One region of the Enterobacter vonholyi genome, then DNA from elsewhere that is predicted to be linked to it. Evidence: predicted binding sites of a transcription regulator. Region 1 holds the regulator's gene; each other region holds the start of a gene.
The links. The regulator LexA, encoded in region 1, represses DNA repair genes until DNA is damaged. The targets are predictions, from matches to a motif close to TNCTGTATGTACATACAGNA.
Positions count from the first base shown of each region.

Region 2: a site for LexA is predicted at 1,064-1,083, ahead of mutH (DNA mismatch repair endonuclease MutH). Genes of this name have one in related genera too.
Region 3: a site for LexA is predicted at 1,303-1,322, ahead of metR (HTH-type transcriptional regulator MetR). Genes of this name have one in related genera too.

Region 1 covers NZ_CP162152.1:310,639-312,910, forward strand. Annotated here, with positions in the region: gene plsB (glycerol-3-phosphate 1-O-acyltransferase PlsB) at 1-367, opposite strand, end outside; gene AB3N39_RS01420 (diacylglycerol kinase) at 521-889, shown strand; gene lexA (transcriptional repressor LexA) at 998-1,606, shown strand; gene dinF (MATE family efflux transporter DinF) at 1,669-2,272, shown strand, end outside.
Region 2 covers NZ_CP162152.1:3,615,575-3,617,846, forward strand. Annotated here, with positions in the region: gene ptsP (phosphoenolpyruvate--protein phosphotransferase) at 1-86, opposite strand, end outside; gene rppH (RNA pyrophosphohydrolase) at 99-629, opposite strand; gene mutH (DNA mismatch repair endonuclease MutH) at 1,313-2,005, shown strand; gene AB3N39_RS16940 (YgdI/YgdR family lipoprotein) at 2,134-2,272, shown strand, end outside.
Region 3 covers NZ_CP162152.1:4,246,553-4,248,824, reverse strand. Annotated here, with positions in the region: gene AB3N39_RS19975 (carboxylate/amino acid/amine transporter) at 1-430, shown strand, start outside; gene metR (HTH-type transcriptional regulator MetR) at 318-1,271, opposite strand; gene metE (5-methyltetrahydropteroyltriglutamate--homocysteine S-methyltransferase) at 1,387-2,272, shown strand, end outside.

The DNA.
Region 1 (2,272 bases):
CCATCTGCACATCCAGATCGGGGTTGCTGCGGTGCAGGTCGAGATAGTCATGGAACAGCTTGATGGACTCTTCTTTCGGCGTGTAATAGGTAAACACGCGCGGCCCGCCGTGGATGAACACGTAGCGCGGCAGCAGCGTACCGTCAACTTCCAGCGGTTCAAGCGGATCTGGTAAGTCATGCGCCAGACACTGGGCGCGAAGCGTCAGTAAGTCAGCCTTCGAGTTATAAGGCAAAACGTACATAATGGGACGCGACGTATCGAGCCCCAGTTCCAGCGCGGGTTCTGCTGGGATAGACTTGCTTTTTACCAGGATGCTTAATGGTAAATTAAGTAATTTGTAGTAAATTCGTGGCCAGCCGGACATAAACGATGTAAAGCCTCTGGTTAATAATGCAATTGCGGCGCAAGGATAACAGAAAGCGCGCAAAATTTCTGTTGTTACCCGTCATACTTCAGGCTGTAGCGAAACGCGCTACGGCTCCTGTTACTGACGCTCTTTTTTAAAAAGGTTCTTTTAATGGCCAATAATACCACTGGGTTAACACGTATCATCAAAGCCGCCGGCTATTCATGGAAAGGTTTCCGTGCCGCATGGGCCAACGAGGCCGCGTTTCGCCAGGAGGGCGTCGCCGCTATCATCGCGGTGATCGTCGCCTGTTTCCTTGATGTTGATGCTATTACCCGCGTACTTCTTATCGGTTCCGTACTTCTGGTGATGATAGTGGAAATTCTTAATAGCGCTATTGAGGCCGTTGTGGATCGCATCGGTTCCGATTTCCATGAGCTTTCTGGCCGCGCAAAAGACATGGGATCTGCTGCCGTGTTACTGGCGATTATCACTGCCGTTATCACCTGGGTCACGCTGCTTTGGTCACATTTCCGATGAGCCTCGAGGAATAATTAAGTCCCTGGTTTTTTGTGCAGTTTTTGGTTCCAAAATCGCCTTTGACTGTATATACTCACAGCATAACTGTATATACACCCAGGGGGCGGAATGAAAGCGTTAACGACCAGGCAGCAAGAGGTGTTTGATCTCATCCGGGATCATATCGGCCAGACGGGTATGCCACCTACGCGTGCGGAAATCGCGCAGCGTCTGGGTTTCCGTTCTCCGAATGCTGCCGAAGAACACCTGAAAGCGCTGGCGCGTAAAGGCGTGATTGAGATTGTATCAGGCGCGTCACGCGGTATCCGACTGCTAGTAGAAGAAGAGACGGGCATTCCGCTGGTAGGTCGTGTTGCTGCCGGTGAGCCTTTACTGGCACAGCAGCATATTGAAGGTCATTACCAGGTCGATCCAGCCATGTTCAAGCCGAGCGCTGATTTTCTGCTGCGCGTTAGCGGCATGTCGATGAAAGACATCGGTATTCTTGACGGCGATCTGCTTGCGGTACATAAAACGCAGGATGTGCGTAACGGCCAGGTGGTTGTCGCGCGCATTGACGATGAAGTCACCGTCAAACGTCTGAAAAAACAGGGTAACACCGTTCAGTTGCTGCCTGAAAACAACGAGTTCACCCCAATTGTGGTCGATCTCCGCGAACAGAACTTCTCTATCGAAGGTCTGGCAGTAGGCGTGATTCGTAACGGTGAATGGCTGTAATCTCTTCCTGACAGGCTACGCTTCCGCTGTAGCCTGTTCATCTACCTTTCCCGGTATTTCGCATGTCACTACTGACGGCATCAGATAAGGCATTGTGGCGTCTTGCCCTGCCGATGATTTTCTCCAATATTACCGTGCCTTTACTGGGACTGGTTGATACTGCCGTTATAGGCCATCTTGATTCATCAGTTTATCTTGGCGGCGTGGCGATTGGCGCGACGGCAACCAGCTTCCTGTTTATGCTGTTGCTCTTTTTACGCATGAGCACCACCGGTCTTACCGCACAGGCTTATGGTGCGAAAGATCCGCTGCGTCTGGCGCGCGCGCTGGTGCAGCCGCTGATACTCGCGCTTGGCGCGGGTGCATTAATCGTTGTATTGCGGACACCCCTGATCGATCTTGCGCTTCATATCGTTGGCGGCAGCGAGGCGGTACTGGATCAGGCGCGACGTTTCCTTGAAATCCGGTGGCTCAGCGCGCCAGCGTCGCTGGCTAACCTGGTTCTGCTGGGGTGGCTACTGGGCGTTCAGTATGCCCGGGCGCCAGTGATTTTGCTGGTGGTGGGCAACCTTCTCAACATTGTGCTGGATATCTGGCTGGTGATGGGCCTGCATATGAACGTGCGGGGCGCGGCGCTAGCGACGGCGATTGCCGAATACGGGACCT
Region 2 (2,272 bases), 1.2 Mb from region 1:
ATGTCGGTGACCAGAATATTCAGCGCCTCGTTCAGACGCGGAGCGCTGGCCACCTTCTCGACTATTTCTCGCAAGCGGGTGAGCATGATTTGCGTAGCTTAACCTCTTTTACGTCGCCAGGCAGGTGCGCTCTGCGGCTTAGGCGGGATCTCCTGAAGCTGCATGACCACACTTGCAAACTCTTTCATCACCCTACGGTAAACATCGCGTTTAAATGACACGACCTGACGAACAGGATACCAATAGCTCACCCAGCGCCAGCCATCGAACTCCGGCGTACTGCTGGTTTGCATATTGATGTCTGAATCGTTGCCCACCAACTGCAACAGAAACCACTTCTGTTTCTGGCCGATACAAACCGGCTTTGTGTCCCAACGCACCAAACGTTTCGGTAACTTGTAACGCAACCAGTTGCGGGTCGAAGCCAGGATGCGAACATCTTTCCGGCTCAAACCGACCTCTTCAAAAAGCTCCCGGTACATCGCTTGTTCTGGGGACTCTCCCGGATTGATCCCGCCTTGCGGGAACTGCCAGGAGTGCTGACCATATCGCCGGGCCCACATTACCTGGCCCTGACGATTACAAATTACTATTCCTACGTTCGGGCGGTAGCCATCGTCATCAATCACCGGACTACCCCAAACTAAACCTTATATATGAATGATTGTTTCACACTACAGGGAGGCGGTAAACCACTCTCTTACAGGGCTGCAGCCTAATAACATTTGAATAACTCACAAATAAGTGCTGAGTTATAAACAGATGAGAGCCATTAAAAGGAATTTTATTCACCTTTTCTGTGGATATAGTTGTGAAGAAGTGTCTAATTACCAATGAACAACCTCAAACAATGCCGTCCCCCCTTTTTTAGCTTAATTCAATAATGCAATTATTTTCATATAGTTAAATGTATTTCCATGAACACAAAACAGAATAGCGTGACGATCGTCACGTCAGGGATCATCGTGCTGATGAAAGATCGAACAGCGTCGGTTTTATCCACAGATTGTGCCAATAAGTTAGTCACAATTTGTTTGAAATTTCGATTTTCCACGCACGTCAAGGCTGTAAATTGAAACAGTAGTCAGGGTTATGCCCAGTTATCCCATTTTTCTGTGGATAACATGGTGTAAGATCCTGTTCATTGTCAGTGACCAGATTTGAACAACCCGTTTTCCGACTCTGGTGAAACGATTTCAAACCAGTAAAAAAACATATAAATCATGCACATGGAATATTCGTACAGAAATAGTTAAACTCTATCCACAGGGGACAATTTCTTCGTTTATTTTTTAATCAAAAGGTTACCATCATGCATCCGCTTACACCCTTGCTCTCACCGCCGTCCAGCGAGGGCCAGTTGCTACAGCAGGCACAGCGTCTTGCAGGCTTTTCGCTTGGCGAGCTGGCGGCAATAGCAGGGCTTAAGATCCCGAAGGATCTTAAGCGGGATAAAGGCTGGATCGGCATGCTGCTTGAACTATGGCTGGGTGCCAGCGCAGGGAGCAAACCTGAGCAGGATTTTGCTGCACTTGGCGTGGAGTTAAAAACTATCCCTGTAGACAGCCAGGGCAAGCCGCTTGAGACCACCTTTGTCTGCGTTGCGCCATTAACCGGCAATACCGGCGTGACGTGGGAAACCAGTCACGTTCGCCACAAGCTGAAGCGCGTATTATGGGTACCGGTTGAAGGTGAGCGTCAGATCCCCCTGGCTGACCGTCGCGTTGGCGCACCGCTGCTCTGGAGCCCGGACGAGGATGAAGAGCATCAGCTGCGCCTGGACTGGGAAGAGCTGATGGACATGATTGTGCTTGGGCAGGTAGAGCGCATCACCGCCCGACACGGAGAAGTGTTACAGCTGCGTCCGAAAGCGGCCAACAGTAAAGCACTTACCGAGGCAATCGGCGCGCAGGGTGAACCGATACTGACGTTGCCGCGCGGTTTTTATCTCAAAAAGAATTTCACCGGCGCACTCCTGGCACGTCATTTCCTGTTAAAAACATAGTTTTTTACTTATTTTGCGAGCTCTCAAACATAATCGACTGCTTTTTAAGATTTTACCGCTTCCTCAAGTCGCCTTATCGGGTTAATACTAGATTATGATTTGATACAAGCCAGATGAGGACGATAACGATGAAAAAATGGGCAGTATTAGTGTCAGCAGTCGGTTTAGCGTTTGCCGTATCGGGCTGTAGCAGCGATTACGTCATGGCGACAAAAGATGGTCGAATGATCCTGACCGATGGCAAACCCGAAGTCGACGATGATACCG
Region 3 (2,272 bases), 530 kb from region 1:
CTACAAACGCCTGATGGAAACCCGTCCGATGCCGCAGCATAACGCGTTCGCATGGTTTTATATGGGCGCCGCGATTGTCGCGGTAGCGGCGTGGTTTATGCTCGGTAACCCGCAAAAGTTGCCGACTACGTCCGTGCAGTGGGGCGTGCTGATCTGGCTGGGCGTCGTGGCTTCCGGGTTGGGGTACTTCATGTGGAACTACGGCGCGACTCAGGTCGACGCCGGTACGCTGGGGATCATGAACAACGTGCATGTCCCGGCAGGGCTGCTGGTCAACCTCGCTATCTGGCAGCAACAGCCGCACTGGCCGAGCTTCCTTATTGGGGGAGCGGTGATCCTGGCTTCGCTGTGGGTCCATCGCCGATGGGTCGCTCCGCGCTCCGCACAAACGGAAGATGATCGCACGCGTGGTTCCGCGCTGAGCGAATAAACGCCTCCGTAATCGGCTGACGCTGCTCGCCATCGCGCACGGCAGCGTACAGCCGGCTCCACAGTCCTTCTCCCAGGGTTTTGGTCACCACCAGACCCTGGCGTTCAAAGCTCTCCACCACCCAGTGCGGCAGCGCCGCGATACCCATTCTGGCCGCCACCATCTGAATCAGCAGCAGGGTGTTATCCACGCTTTTTAGCTGCGGGCTAATGCCCGCGGGCTGCAGGAAGTGACGCCAGATATCCAGACGACTGCGCTGAACCGGGTAAATCAGCAGCGTTTCCGTCGCCAGGTCTTCCGGCGTGATGCGCGTTTTGGCCGCCAGCGGATGGTCCGGCGCCAGCACCAGGCGCACCTCATAATCAAACATCGGCGAATAGTGCAGGCCGCTGCGCGGCAGAATGTCAGAGGTCATGACCAGATCCAGCTCGCCCTGCTGCAGCGAAGGCTGCGGGTCGAACGTCACGCCGGATTTAAAGTCCATCTCCACCTGCGGCCACTTCTGGCGGAAGTTCTCAAGCGCGGGGGTCAGCCACTGAATACAGCTGTGGCACTCAATAGCGATACGCAGTTTGGTCTGCTGCGGTTCGTTACACGCCTGCAGCGCGCTCGCGATTTGCGGCAGAACCTGATTCGCCAGCTGAAGGAGAATTTCACCCTGCGGCGTAAAGCGTAGCGGCTGGCTTTTACGCACAAAAAGACGGAAGCCGAGGCGTTGTTCCAGATCGCTGAACTGGTGAGAAAGGGCGGACTGTGTCTGGTGCAGCGTGGCCGCAGCAGCCGCGAGCGAACCGCAGTTTCGCAACGCTTGTAGCGTTTTCAGGTGTTTAATCTCGATCATGAAAGTCCTTCACTTCGCCATGAACATTTTGCGCTTGAGGAATATACAGTACCTGCCAATTATAGAAGTGTAAACATCTGGACGTCTAAATAACGAATTTCACAAGGGGTACACCATGACAATCCGCAATCACACTCTCGGTTTCCCTCGCGTTGGCCTGCGTCGCGAGCTGAAAAAAGCGCAAGAAAGCTACTGGGCGGGTAACGCCACGCGTGAAGAGCTGCTGGCGGTGGGACGCGAGCTGCGCGCCCGCCACTGGGATCAGCAGAAGCAGGCGGGCATTGACCTGCTGCCGGTGGGCGATTTCGCCTGGTACGACCATGTTCTGACGACCAGCCTGCTGCTTGGCAACGTGCCGGCTCGTCATCAGAACAAAGATGGATCGGTAGATATCGATACCCTGTTCCGCATCGGCCGTGGCCGTGCGCCAACGGGTGAGCCAGCGGCAGCGGCGGAAATGACTAAGTGGTTTAACACTAACTATCACTATATGGTGCCGGAGTTCGTAAAAGGTCAGCAGTTTAAACTGACCTGGACGCAGCTTCTGGATGAAGTGGACGAAGCGCTGGCGCTGGGTCACCAGGTTAAACCCGTGCTGCTGGGGCCAGTGACCTATCTGTGGCTGGGGAAAGTCAAAGGCGAGCAGTTCGATCGTCTGAGCCTGCTGAAGGACATTCTGCCGGTCTACAAACAGGTGCTGATTGAGCTGGGCAAACGCGGCATTCAGTGGGTGCAAATCGACGAACCGGCGCTGGTGCTCGAGTTGCCTCAGGAATGGCTCGATGCCTTCAAACCGGCGTATGACGCGCTCACCGGGGAGGTGAAGCTGCTACTGACAACCTATTTCGAAGGCGTGACGCCGAACCTGAACACGATTACCGCGCTGCCGGTGCAGGGCCTGCACGTAGACCTTGTACACGGTAAAGATGATGTGACGGAGCTTCACAAGCGCCTGCCCGCAGACTGGCTGCTCTCCGCCGGTCTGGTGAATGGCCGTAACG